DNA from 3 places in the Rahnella sp. P4_A8 genome. Region 2 is predicted to be linked to each of the others. Evidence: predicted binding sites of a transcription regulator. Region 2 holds the regulator's gene; each other region holds the start of a gene.

Region 1 (4,488 bases), on a different contig from region 2:
GGACAAAGAACTATGTCTAAAATTTTTGATTTCGTAAAACCAGGCGTTATCACTGGTGATGATGTACAGAAAGTTTTCGCTATTGCTAAAGAAAACAAATTTGCTCTGCCAGCGGTTAACTGCGTAGGCACCGACTCTATCAACGCCGTTCTCGAAGCTGCTGCGAAAGTCCGTTCACCGGTTATCGTTCAGTTCTCTAACGGTGGCGCTGCGTTTATCGCCGGTAAAGGCCTGAAAACTGACGTGCCACAAGGCGCGGCAATCCTGGGTGCAATCTCTGGCGCACACCATGTGCATCAGATGGCAGAACATTACGGCGTGCCAGTTATCCTGCACACCGACCACTGCGCGAAAAAACTGCTGCCATGGATCGACGGACTGCTGGACGCGGGTGAAGCTCACTACGCGAAAACCGGTAAACCACTGTTCTCTTCTCACATGATCGACCTGTCTGAAGAGTCTCTGGAAGAAAACATCGAAATTTGCAGCAAGTATTTAGCTCGCATGGCAAAAATCGACATGACTCTGGAAATCGAACTGGGTTGTACCGGCGGTGAAGAAGATGGCGTAGACAACAGCCATATGGACGCGTCTGCACTGTACACTCAACCGCAAGACGTTGATTATGCATACGAAAAACTGAACGCCATCAGCCCGCGTTTCACTATCGCTGCGTCATTCGGTAACGTACACGGTGTTTACAAACCAGGTAACGTTAAACTGACTCCAACTATCCTGCGTGATTCTCAGGAATACGTGTGCAAGAAACATAACCTGCCACACAACAGCCTGAACTTCGTATTCCACGGCGGTTCCGGTTCTACTGCAGCAGAAATCAAAGAATCTGTAGGTTACGGTGTTATCAAAATGAACATCGATACCGACACTCAGTGGGCTAACTGGGACGGTATCCTGCAGTTCTACAAGAAAAACGAAGCTTACCTGCAAGGTCAGTTGGGTAACCCGGAAGGCGCGGACAAACCTAACAAGAAATTCTATGACCCGCGCGTATGGCTGCGTTCTGCACAGTCTTCCATGGTGACTCGCCTGGAACTGGCATTCAAAGAACTGAACGCAATCGACGTACTGTAATTCTTACGCTTCCGGTGCTTGACCACCGGAATGTGAGGATAATCGTCAAAGGGGCTTCGGCCCCTTTTTTATTGCCTGCTTTCCGGCCACAATAGCCCGTTATCCGTGTTTCGCCAGAATCCCCGAAGAGAGAGCCATGAAGCCAAAATCTGTCACCCTCGATGATGTCGCGCGCCACGCCGGTGTGTCTTATCAGACCGTTTCGCGCGTCCTGAATCAGGCTGCACACGTCTCGGTCAGAACGCGCAACAAAGTCGAACAGGCAATGGCTGCGCTGAATTACGTCCCGAACCGTGTCGCCCAGCAACTGGCGGGCAAACAAAGTTACACCCTTGGGCTGGCGACCACCGAGCTGGCGCTACACGCCCCTTCACAAATCGCGTCGGCAATGAAAACCCGCGCAAATCAGCTAGGTTTCAACGTCGTGATATCGATGATTGATAACCTGAGCCTTGCCGCGTGTCGTACGGCGGTGAATGAACTGATGTCACAGCGTGTCGATGGCGTGCTGATTAACGTGCCGTTGTCGAATGAGGACGCAGACGCGATCGCACAGCTTTGCGGCAATTTACCGGCGCTGTTTCTGGATGTCGATCCGCAGGCCGATGTGTTTAAAATTCTGTTCGATCCTCACTGCGGGGCAGAGCAGGGCGTCGAACATCTGCTGGCGCTCGGACATCAGCAGATCGCCGTACTGACCGGCCCGCTCGAATCCATATCTGCACGCTTACGTTATGAAGGCTGGCTGAATACGCTGGCATTGCACGATATTACGCCGTGCGCGGTTCAGCATGGCGACTGGAGCGCGGCTTCGGGTTACCAGCAGGCATTATTGTTGCTCAATCAGCCCGCACGCCCTACGGCGATCCTGGTCGCCAATGATCAGATGGCGCTGGGCGTACTGCGCGCTGTCCATGAGTTTGGCCTGCGGGTGCCGGAGCAAATCTCGGTGATGGGCTATGACGATACTGAAGACAGCGCATTTTTCTTCCCGCCGCTGACCACCATCAAACAGGATTTCCGCCTGCTCGGTCACGAGAGCATTAACCGGCTGGTAGAGCATCTGCATACGCATGGCGATCACCCGCAGTCCTCATTGTTACTGCCCACTTCTTTAGTTGAACGCCATACAACCGCCAGACCGGGTACAGACACTGTGTCGCAGGAAACTTTATCGCAGGAACTGATCCGCATCGCACGTCAGCTCAGCGCGCTGTAAATCTTTTTTAAGAACTGACTGACGCGGAATTTGTGATCCGCGTCCCTTTCCCGCATCCCCGCACTTTACTTACTCTCTCCGGTTACGCATGTTTATATTATTGTGAGCGCATAACAATTTAACGGGGAGATATTATGAATCCATCAGCGGAAGATAAATTATCATCGCTGGCCACTGTTCTGGCCCGCCGTGACTGGGAAAAACCGGCCTCGACGCAGTGCAACCGATTACCCGCACACCCGCCGTTCAACAGCTGGCGAAATGCAGAGGAAGCGAGAAGCAACAAGGCTTCAGGAAAAATTCGTAACCTGAATGGCGAGTGGACGTTCAGCTATTTTAACCGTCCTGAAGCCGTGCCGGAGCAATGGCTGCAACAGGATCTGGCTGAGGCCGATGCTGTGCAGGTGCCCTCTAACTGGCAACTGGCGGGATACGACGCGCCGATTTATACCAACGTTCAGTATCCGATCCCGGTCAATCCGCCGTTTGTGCCGGAAGAAAACCCTACCGGTTGTTACTCGCTCACAGTTTCTGTGGATAATGACTGGCTGAGCAGCGGGCAGACGCGCATCGTGTTTAACGGCGTCAATTCTGCGTTCTATTTATGGTGCAACGGTCAGTGGGTCGGCTATTCCCAGGACAGCCGTTTACCGGCGGAATTCGATCTCAGTCATGTGCTGCATGCGGGTGAAAACCGGCTGGCGGTGATGGTGCTGCGCTGGAGCGACGGCAGCTATCTGGAAGATCAGGATATGTGGCGCATGAGCGGGATTTTCCGCGATGTCACCTTGCTGCATAAACCGGCAGAGCAAATTACTGACATGCAGGTGCGCACGCATCTGTTCTACGGCTTCACGCAGGCCGAACTGGAAGTGCAAGTCAGCGCCGCGGTACCGCCGGACACCGCGGCTGATTATCAGGTGCGCGTCCAGTTGTGGCAGGGCGATAAACCGGTCGCAGAACATCAGCAACCGCTCGGCAGTGAAATCATTGATGAACGCGGGACGGCATTTGACCGCACCACGCTGCGTCTGCCGGTCAGCCGGCCCGCATTATGGAGCGCTGAACAGCCCGCTTTATACCGTGCTGTCATTTCCCTGATTTCTCCGCAGGGCCAGCTTATTGAAGCCGAGGCCTGTGACGTCGGTTTCCGTCAGGTGGAAATCAGCAACGGGCTGCTGAAAGTGAACGGCCAGCCGGTATTGATCCGCGGCACCAACCGCCACGAACATCATCCTGAAAACGGTCAGGTGATGGATGAGGCCACCATGCGCCGGGACATTGTGCTGATGAAGCAACACAACTTCAACGCCGTGCGCTGCTCGCATTATCCGAACCATCCGCTGTGGTACCGGCTCTGTGACGAATACGGTCTGTACGTCGTGGATGAAGCCAATATCGAAACCCACGGCATGCAGCCGATGAACCGTCTGTCGGATGATCCGGTGTGGTTCAACGCCTTCAGCGAACGCGTGACGCGCATGGTTCAGCGCGACCGCAATCATCCGTGCATCATCATSTGGTCACTGGGCAATGAGTCCGGTCATGGCGCCACTCATGACGCGCTGTACCGCTGGATCAAATCTGTCGATCCGACCCGTCCGGTGCAGTACGAAGGCGGCGGCGCCAACAGCGCGGCGACCGACATTATCTGCCCGATGTATTCCCGCGTTGAGCAGGATCAGCCGTTCCCGGCGGTACCGAAATGGTCGATTAAAAAGTGGATCAGCATGCCGGACGAAACGCGTCCGCTGATCCTCTGCGAATACGCCCATGCGATGGGCAACAGCTTTGGCGGCTTTGATAAATACTGGAAAGCGTTCCGTCAGTTCCCGCGTCTGCAGGGCGGTTTTGTCTGGGACTGGGTTGATCAGAGTCTGCTGCGCACCAGCGAAAACGGTGAGCGTTATATGGCCTACGGCGGCGATTTTGGTGATACGCCAAATGACCGGCAGTTCTGCATGAACGGTCTGGTATTCGCTGACCGCACTCCGCATCCGTCCTTATTTGAAGCCCAGCGCGCCCAGCAATTTTTCCAGTTCTCGCTCACAGGCACTTCGCCTTTGATGATTGAAATACAAAGCGAATACCTGTTCCGGCACAGTGATAATGAGCAGTTAGTCTGGCGCATTGAACGTGACGGCGAAGTCATTTCACAGGGCGAGGCGGTACTGAAT
Region 2 (4,488 bases):
AAAGGGGTCTCCCCCTTCACGCCCGCCGCGTCAGCCAGATCCCATGATGCGGCCTCTGCTTCCACGCCAGTGACGAGATGGTATGCATCACGCTGAGATGTGAAATTACGCGCCGCAGATGGCGTTCCATTTCGGTCAGTGGCATATCCGGGTGAAGTTCCGGCGCATTAAACAGGTTGTTCTCGCTGCCCGGCCCGTCGTAGAGCAGTCGTTGCTGACAGCTTTGCAGCGCGATTTCGCAGGTCTGTAAATACTCCGTCGCCAGTTTTTCCGGCAGCATGTAATGCTCGCGGGCGAGGATCGTCATCGCGTTGATATGCTCAACCACAAACTGACTGTGCGTCACCCACAAACGCATATCCGCCAGATAATGTGAGTTAAAACCCGGCTCCTGCATCGCCTGATTTAGCGAAGTGAACAGCTTATTGTGCGCCTGATTGACCTGCATACGGGTGTACGCCAGTTTGGCGGTGTCGGGGCTTTCCTCGAGCAGCAGGCGGATAGCGTCCTGATAGATTTCCAGCGCCTGGTGTGCATTCTGGCGCAGCAAACCGCTTTGCCATTGCGGCCACAACCAGATAGTGCCACCAAAGGCCAGCGCGCAGCCGATCAGGGTATCGACCAGTCGTGGTACCAGAAAATGCACGCCGTTCATCGCCAGCAATTGCAGGGTATACACTGCAGTCACCGTCATGCCGACCATCGCCAGTCCGTAGTTTTTGCGCAGAACGGTATAGGACAACAGGGTGATCAGCAACATGCACAGCAGCGTGGTGCCTTCCGGCAGTTCCAGTTTGAGCAAGCCTGAGGCAATCAGCAATCCGGCCAGCGTACCGAGTGCACGGTGCTGGATCCTCACCCGCGTGGCGTTATAACCGTTCTGGCTGACCAACATGATAGTCAGCAAGATCCAGTAGGGTTTGGGCAAATTGAAGAACAGACCCAGACTGCTGCCAATCGCCAGAATAATGCCCAAACGTGCGGCATTACGCAGTGCCACGGATTTGAAGGAAAGATAGCTTTTCAGCGCGGGCCAGAAGGGCAAACGCGGCTGGGTGTTCATCAGGTCACGTTTGTACAACGGCCGCTGTGTGCGTAACAGACGGGCAATGCGGCTGAAATGGTAATAACAAAACTGACCTACCGGATTGTCCGGGTTGCGCGCGGCGATTTTCTCCAGCGCGGTCAGCTCATTGGCCATCGTAAAGCGCCCGGATAAACGGTGATAAAGAATATCGTCGGCAATCACCCGAAGACGGGTGGAAATCACCTGTGCATTTCGGCGGATAACCGCTTCGGCATGGCTTTCCTCCACCAGTTTCTGCACTTCTTCCGGCTGATGCAGGCTCACTGTAATGTGCTCCTGCAAATCGAGCGCCACCTGAAAACGCTGAAACAGCCGCTTATGGTGATGATGATGTCCGTGCTGGGGCAACATGTGTAATTGCTGATAAAGCAGGGCAATCAGGTCGATAACCTGCTGCTGGCGGGCTAGCAGTGGGGGTAACGCGGTTTCGGGATCGGTGTGTTGCGTCAGCAGGCTGTACTTGGCTTCGAAATAATCCGCGAGTTGCAGATAGAGCTGGCTGAGCGTTTCGCGCATCGGCTGTTCTTCCGAAATACGAAACCACGCCCAGTTAAACAATCCGTACCAGGCTGTGCCAGCGGCGAACAACACCGGGGCCTGCCACATCGGGCGCACGCCCACCATACTCAGCGTGAAGATAGTCGCCACCAGCGCACCGGGCAACAGGCGCGCATGCAGCGGGCTGATTTCACCGGTGACGCCGAGCAGTAACGCCAGCGACAGCATGATCAGCGGCAGCGGTATATGCCAGCTTTCGAGCATCAGTTGCAGCAGAAGGCTGCTCACGGCAAAGAGTGAACCGCCAACGAGCAGGCGTTTGAAAAAGCGTTTATGCGGGGTATCCAGACCGGCGATGTTACAACAGGCCGGGCAGAGGGAAAACAGCAGGCCCATTTGCAAATTGCCAAACAGCCAGCAAATGCCAACAGGTAAGCACAACACCAGCGTCTGGCGCAGCGCGTAGTTCACTTCAGGATGGTAAAACAGTCTTCGCCATAGCGTCATGGGTAAAGCTTAGCCCATAAAAAAGGCGCGACAGTGTTTTGCCGCGCCAATTTTTGAGGGATTAACGTGTGCCGTAAACGACAATCGTTTTACCGTGTGCGGAGATCAGGCTTTGATCTTCCAGCATTTTGAGAATGCGTCCGACTGTTTCACGTGAACAACCGACGATTTGGCCAATTTCCTGGCGGGTAATCTTGATTTGCATCCCGTCCGGATGGGTCATTGCATCAGGCTGTTTAGCCAGATTGAGCAAGGTTTGAGCGATACGACCGGTAACGTCAAGGAAGGCAAGGTTGCCGACTTTCTCTGACGTCACTTGCAGACGGTTGGCCATCTGCGCGGAGAGACGCATCAGAATATCCGGGTTAACCTGAATCAGCTGGCGGAATTTTTTATATGAAATTTCAGCCACTTCACAGGCAGTTTTAGCACGTACCCAGGCACTGCGTTCCTGACCTTCTTCGAAGAGTCCCAGCTCACCGATGAAGTCACCTTGGTTAAGGTAGGACAGTATCATTTCCTTGCCTTCTTCATCTTTAATCAGGACAGCAACTGACCCTTTCACGATGTAGTAAAGCGTTTCGGCTTTTTCACCCTGGTGAATCAGCGTACTTTTAGAAGGATACTTATGTATATGACAGTGAGACAGGAACCATTCAAGAGTCGGGTCTGTTTGTGGCTTGCCGAGAACCATTTGCTATTATCCTCTGTTGTTATCGCTGCCCAAAATCACAGGGCTCAGAGTTCCCTGTACGGCACTTCAAATCCAAAGCGCCCTTTCAGCATATAACTCTCCAGAAATGCTGCAAGCGGATGTCGGAGTGCAACAGCCTGTTTATTGCTGTCATCACCGTGGGTTCTGTACTTAAACCGCAAAAACCGTCACCGCAATTTACTGGAAAGTATGTTTCGGCTTTGTTTGTAGCACAGGTTTGAGATGCTGTCTTCTGTTGTCTCGCTTCAGCATGATGGCGATCGGGTTACGTTGCCAGATTTTAGGTGAAAGGGTACTCTGAGAGCAGATTTCGACAAGTTTATTCACCGGGAGAATAGTTCATGCATGCACGTGTCAAATGGGTTGAAGGACTGACATTTTTAGGTGAGTCTGCATCGGGTCATCAGATTTCAATGGATGGAAACGCGGGTGATAAAGCCCCAAGCCCGATGGAAATGTTACTGATGTCCGCAGGGGGGTGTAGTGCAATCGACGTGGTGTCAATTTTGCAAAAAGGTCGTAATGACGTGCGTGATTGTGAAGTGAAGCTGACCTCACAACGCCGCGAAGAAGCGCCGCGTCTGTTCACTCACATCAATCTGCATTTTATCGTCACCGGTAAGGATCTGACCGATAAGATTGTTGAACGTGCGGTCAGCCTGTCTGCCGAAAAATACTGTTCTGTGTCTCTGATGCTGGGGAAAGCGGCCACAATCACCCACAGCTTTGAAGTGATTGCAGCCGAATAAAGTTTACTCGATCTTCTTGCCTTCCATCAGGCGCTGCACCAGCGGCGCCATGATCAGCTCCATCGCCAGCCCCATTTTGCCGCCCGGCACCACCAGTGTTTTGATGTGCGAGATAAACGACCCTTGCAGCATGGCCAGCAGATACGGGAAATCGATGTCATCCAGCCCCTGAAAGTGGATCACCACAAAGCTTTCATCCAGTGACGGAATGGCTTTGGCGGCAAACGGGTTCGAGGTATCGATGGTGGGTACCCGCTGGAAATTGATGTGCGTGCGGGAAAACTGCGGGGTAATGTAATTGATATAGTCATCCATCGAACGCACGACGGAATCCATCACCGCTTCACGGGAATGCCCGCGCTCGCCGGTATCGCGCACCAGTTTCTGGATCCATTCGAGGTTGACGATAGGCACTACGCCGACCAGCAGGTCGACCTGCGCGGCAACGTCAATTTTGTCCGCCACCACACCACCGTGTAACCCTTCGTAAAACAAAATATCCGTCGGTTCCGGCAACGCCTGCCACGGCGTAAAGGTACCCGGCACCTGATTGTAGGGAACGGCTTCGTCATAAGTATGCAGATACTTACGTGAACGGCCAGTGCCTGTTTTACCGTATTCGATAAAGCTTTTTTCCAGCAAACCAAAGTCATTGGCTTCCGGCCCGAAGTAGCTGATATGACGTCCCAGATCGCGCGCCTTGCGTATTGCCGCATCCATTTCAGGACGGGTGAAATGATGAAAACTGTCGCCTTCCAGTTCCGCCGCACGCAAACCAAGCTGCTGAAATATTTTACGAAATGCCACGCTGGTGGTCGTGGTGCCTGCACCGCTCGAACCGGTCACGGCAATAACAGGATGTTTGGCTGACATAATGCGCTGTTCTCCATAAAGGTGATGCAGGCAGGCGAGACGCGGTCTTTTCTGTGGTC
Region 3 (4,488 bases), on a different contig from region 2:
TGCGACAATCATATTGCTGAGATGACCAATCTTTTCGATTTCTACTTCGATACGGTCGCCGGGTTTCATAAACAGCGGCGGTACGCGCTTTTTACCCACGCCGCCCGGTGAGCCGGTAATGATCACGTCACCGGCACTCAGCGAGGTAAAGGTGCTGATGTACTCAATCAGTTCGGCGACTTTGTGGATCATGCTGCGGGTGTTGTCGTCCTGCACCATGTGGCCGTTCAGCCAGGTGCGGATCGCCAGGGTGTGCGGGTCGGGGATCTCATCGGCGGTGGTCATCCACGGTCCGAACGCACCGGTTTGCGGCCAGTTTTTACCGGCGGTAAACCAGGTGTGCTGCCAGTCACGGGCGGAGCCGTCCATATAACAGCTATATCCTGCGACATGAGTAAGTGCATCTTCGCGGGAAATATTTTCCCCCGCAGAACCGATAATCACCGCCAGTTCACCTTCGTAATCAAACTCGACAGAAAGGCTCGGTTTGATAACGGGAGAGGCATGGCCGGTTTGGGAATCGGCGAAGCGGACGAACAGCGTCGGGGCCGGATTATGCTGATCAAACTCTTTACGCTTTTCGGCGTAATTCATGCCGACACAGAGAATTTTTTCCGGATTCTGGATCACCGGCAGAAAAGTCAGGTCGTCGAAATCCACATCAGCGGGCAGGGCAGCCAGCGCCTGGGCCTGTGCCAGTGCATTGCCTGCCAGCAGGGCTTTGAGGTCGGGATAACGTTGCCCGAGATGGCGGCCGAGGTCGATCATGCCGCGCTCTGTCGCGATGCCGTAGGACTTGCGTCCCTGATAGAGATAACTTGCCAGTTTCATAAAAATGTCCTGAATTAAAGAAGGGTTAGCCCGGCGTCAGACAAGGAAGTTGCCAAGCACCAGCAGGGAGACTGAGACATTGATGGCGCCGCCAATGCGCGTAGCAATTTGGGCAAATGGCATCAGTTGCATGCGGTTACCCGCTGTCAGAATGGCGACGTCACCGGTACCGCCCTGACCGCTCTGGCAGCACGAAACAATGGCCACATCAATCGGGTGCATGCCGATTTTCTTGCCGACGAAGAAGCCGGTGGCGACCAGCGCCGCAACGGTGCTGACAATGACCAGGAGATTAGAAATGGTGAATGCGGCGACCAGTTCATTCCACGGTGTGATGGCCACGCCGACGGCGAACAAAATCGGGTAGGTGACGGAAGTCTGGAAGAATTTGTACACCACCTGAGAGCCTTCCAGCAGGCGGGGTGAAACGCCGTGCGCCAGTTTCAGGCCAACGGCCGCAAACAGCATGCCGACCGGTGCAGGAAGACCAATCAGTTTGTGTAACAGCATGCCCACCATATACAGCAGAACGGCCAGCAGGGCGCCTGCCGCGATGGTGGTGACATCCGTTTTACCACCGGTGCCGCTCAGCTTGCTGCTGTCAGCGGTGGCATTTTTGGAAGACGGCATCAGTTGGCCTTCACCGGTCAGATGCGGATAGCGTTTACCTAACTGATTGAGTGAGCCGGAAATGACGATAGCGGTCAGCCCCCCCAGCATCACGATAGGCAGAATGCGACCCAGCGCTACGCCCTGATCCATATGCAGGATGGCTGCATAACCGATGGAAAGTGGAATCGCTCCTTCACCGACGCCACCGGCCATAATCGGCAGGATCAGGAAGAAGAAAATCTGGAAAGGTTCCATGCCCAGCGACAGACCCACGCCCATCCCGACCAGCATGCCGACCACTTCGCCACACAGCATCGGGAAGAAAATACGCATGAAACCCTGGATCAGCACTTTGCGATCCATGCTCATGATGCTGCCCACGATGATGCAACAAATGTAGAGATACAGAATGTTGGTGCTTTTATAGAACTTGGTGGTGGATTCCACCACGACATCCGGCAGCAGGCCGTAATAGACCAGCGCGGAAGGAATGAACGTGGCGCAAATCGCTGCCGCGCCCATCTTGCCGATGAAAGGAAGACGTTTGCCGAATTCGCCGCAGGCGAATCCAAAGAACGCCAGCGTGGCGACCATGACCACGATGTCGCTCGGCAGTTTGCCGTCGAGACAATCTATTGCGATAAGCAACCCCGCCATGGCAAACAGCGGCAACGGAATAATGCCGATTTTCCAGGTGTCGAGAATGTGCCACCATTTTTCTTTTAATGAGAGCTGTTTTGCGGAAGAAACTCCCGCGGGAACAGAATAAGTGTCGTCGGTTGTACTCATGATGAATCCCCTGTGTCAATTTGTGCAGGGAGTGTAAGAGGAATAATAACCGGTAATATGTGAAGTGCCGCAAATTAGACAGGGTGTTTTAAAGGAGCGAAAGGTTTTTATGGTTTTAATTAATTTAAAAATTCGTGATGCGTTTATTTTCTCGTGGTTTTTATGGTGTTATTTGTAATTATAATATTACTGTTAATTTATCGTGAAATAGCTGTTGTGAATTATGTGTTGTGCCGTCAGAGGCTTGCGGTGCCTGAAGGTGTTCTGCGGCATGCCTCGCAACTTTGATCCTTCATTCTGACGGAAATACCGGGAAATGATAATCTTCACATACTGTTTGTTAATATCACGGTCTGGCGATAGGTTCTCCGATGCGGTTCCGTCTTTCTTTTCAGATAAAGCTTTTTGTTTATCTTGTTCTGTTATTTATGGCGCTTTTTTCGCTGACAGGTGTTTATTACTATCACGATATAGAACGTCAGTTATATGAAGATATGGGTATTCGTGCAAAAGTTCAGGCAGAGGAAATTGCACTTATTCCCTCATTAATTACCGCAGTTGAAAATAAGGACATTTCAGCAATTAACAGTTTAATGAGGAATATTTCTGCTCACAGCGATGCCAGTTATATGGTGATCGGCGATGGTAAAGCGATACATCTGTTTCATTCGATTTATGCTGACCGCGTCGGAAAAACGCTGGTCGGAGGGGACAACGAAGAAGTGCTGGCGGGTAAAAGCACCACCACCATCCGGCTGGGTGGGATCGGGCTGTCGCTGCGCAGTAAAGCACCGATCGTGAACGCGCAAGGCAAGGTGATGGGTATCGTTTCTGTCGGCTATCTCACCAGCCACATCAACAGCCTGACCGTTGAAAAAGCCATCCGCATTTTACTGGCGGCCGCCACCTTGCTGCTGGCGTTGTTTACCTTTTCATGGTTTTTTTCACGTTCGATTAAACGACAGATGTTTGCGCTGGAGCCCCGGGAAATCGGCCTGCTGGTGCGTCAGCAAAAGGCGCTGATGGAGTCGATTTACGAAGGGGTGATCGCCATCGATGCGCACTCCCGCGTGGCGGTCATCAACCAGGCGGCCAAAAAGCTGCTCAACCTTGACGTGCCGTCCCGTGAACTGCGTGGTCAGCCGCTCAGGCAGGTGATTGCGCCGGTCAGTTTCTTTGACCCGCAGGTCATGCTGAAAAAAGACATTCACGATGAAATCTGTCTGTTCAATAACCTGACCGTGATTGCCAGTCGGGTGCGGATCATGCTGGAAGACCAGCTTCAGGGCTGGGTGATCACTTTTCGCGATTGCAGCGATATCGACCGGCTCAGCATCCAGCTAAGTCAGGTGCAGCGCTATGCCGATAACCTGCGGGTGATGCGGCATGAACAGCTCAACTGGACGGCAACGCTCGCTGGCCTGCTGCATATGGGACGCTACGACGAGGCGATTCGTTATATCGAGGCCCAGTCTGAAAGTGCGCAGGAATTGCTGGATTTCGTTTCAGAGCGGTTCTGCTCGCCAAGGTTGTGCGGTTTATTACTCGGAAAATATGCCCGTGCACGGGAAAAAGGTGTTGAGCTCACATTCGATCCTGCCTGTGAATTAACGTATCTGCCTGCTGCGCTCAGTGAAACTGAACTGATGTCGATCATCGGCAACCTGCTGGATAACGCCATCGAAGCCACGTTACTGCGCGGCAGTGATGCCGGGCCGGTTGAAGTGTATGTCGTTTCCGGCACGGATGAGCTGGTGATTGAAGTCGCTGACCACGGCATCGGGATTGCGCAGGAGCGGCGCGAACAGATTTTTGCGCTGGGGGTGACATCCAAAACGCAAGGCGATCACGGGCTGGGACTGCATCTGGTTGCCAGCTATGTCAGCCATGCGGGCGGAACCATTGAAGTGTCCGATAATCCGCCGAGCGGCGCTGTTTTCTCGGTCTTTATTCCGGTGTGCTGCCCTGAAGAAAAGGGTGGTTTTATGCCGGTAATCCCCGACCAGAAGAACTGGAAGAGAGCAAATGATGCAAGCTGAAATGATTGACGTAATGATTGTTGAAGATGAAAACCAGCTGGCACAACTGTATGCCGAACTGATTGATAATCACCGCTGGTTGCGACTGGTGGGTGTCGCATCCACGCTGCATGAAGCGAAAGTGCTTATCGAAGAAAAGCGGCCGCAACTGCTGTTGCTGGATAACTATTTGCCTGACGGTCAGGGGATTTCACTGATTGAGGATGACCTGCTGAAG

What was found. The regulator CRP, encoded in region 2, controls carbon source genes, mostly activating them, when cyclic AMP is high. The targets are predictions, from matches to a motif close to ATGTGANNNNNNTCACAT.
Region 1: the regulator CRP is predicted to act here: its motif matches at 2,342-2,359, upstream of AC1DUO_RS20770 (beta-galactosidase).
Region 3: the regulator CRP is predicted to act here: its motif matches at 2,290-2,307, upstream of AC1DUO_RS08840 (2-hydroxycarboxylate transporter family protein).

The regions. Positions count from the first base shown of each region.
Region 1 covers NZ_JBFUHK010000066.1:9,146-13,633, forward strand. The annotation lists gene fbaA (class II fructose-bisphosphate aldolase) at 13-1,092, shown strand; gene AC1DUO_RS20765 (LacI family DNA-binding transcriptional regulator) at 1,229-2,311, shown strand; gene AC1DUO_RS20770 (beta-galactosidase) at 2,446-4,488, shown strand, end outside.
Region 2 covers NZ_JBFUHK010000005.1:31,833-36,320, reverse strand. The annotation lists gene AC1DUO_RS04320 (YccS/YhfK family putative transporter) at 17-2,092, opposite strand; gene crp (cAMP-activated global transcriptional regulator CRP) at 2,154-2,786, opposite strand; gene AC1DUO_RS04310 (OsmC family protein) at 3,149-3,556, shown strand; gene AC1DUO_RS04305 (phosphoribulokinase) at 3,560-4,429, opposite strand.
Region 3 covers NZ_JBFUHK010000011.1:98,782-103,269, reverse strand. The annotation lists gene AC1DUO_RS08845 (fumarylacetoacetate hydrolase family protein) at 1-831, opposite strand, end outside; gene AC1DUO_RS08840 (2-hydroxycarboxylate transporter family protein) at 868-2,232, opposite strand; gene AC1DUO_RS08835 (ATP-binding protein) at 2,604-4,271, shown strand; gene AC1DUO_RS08830 (response regulator) at 4,261-4,488, shown strand, end outside.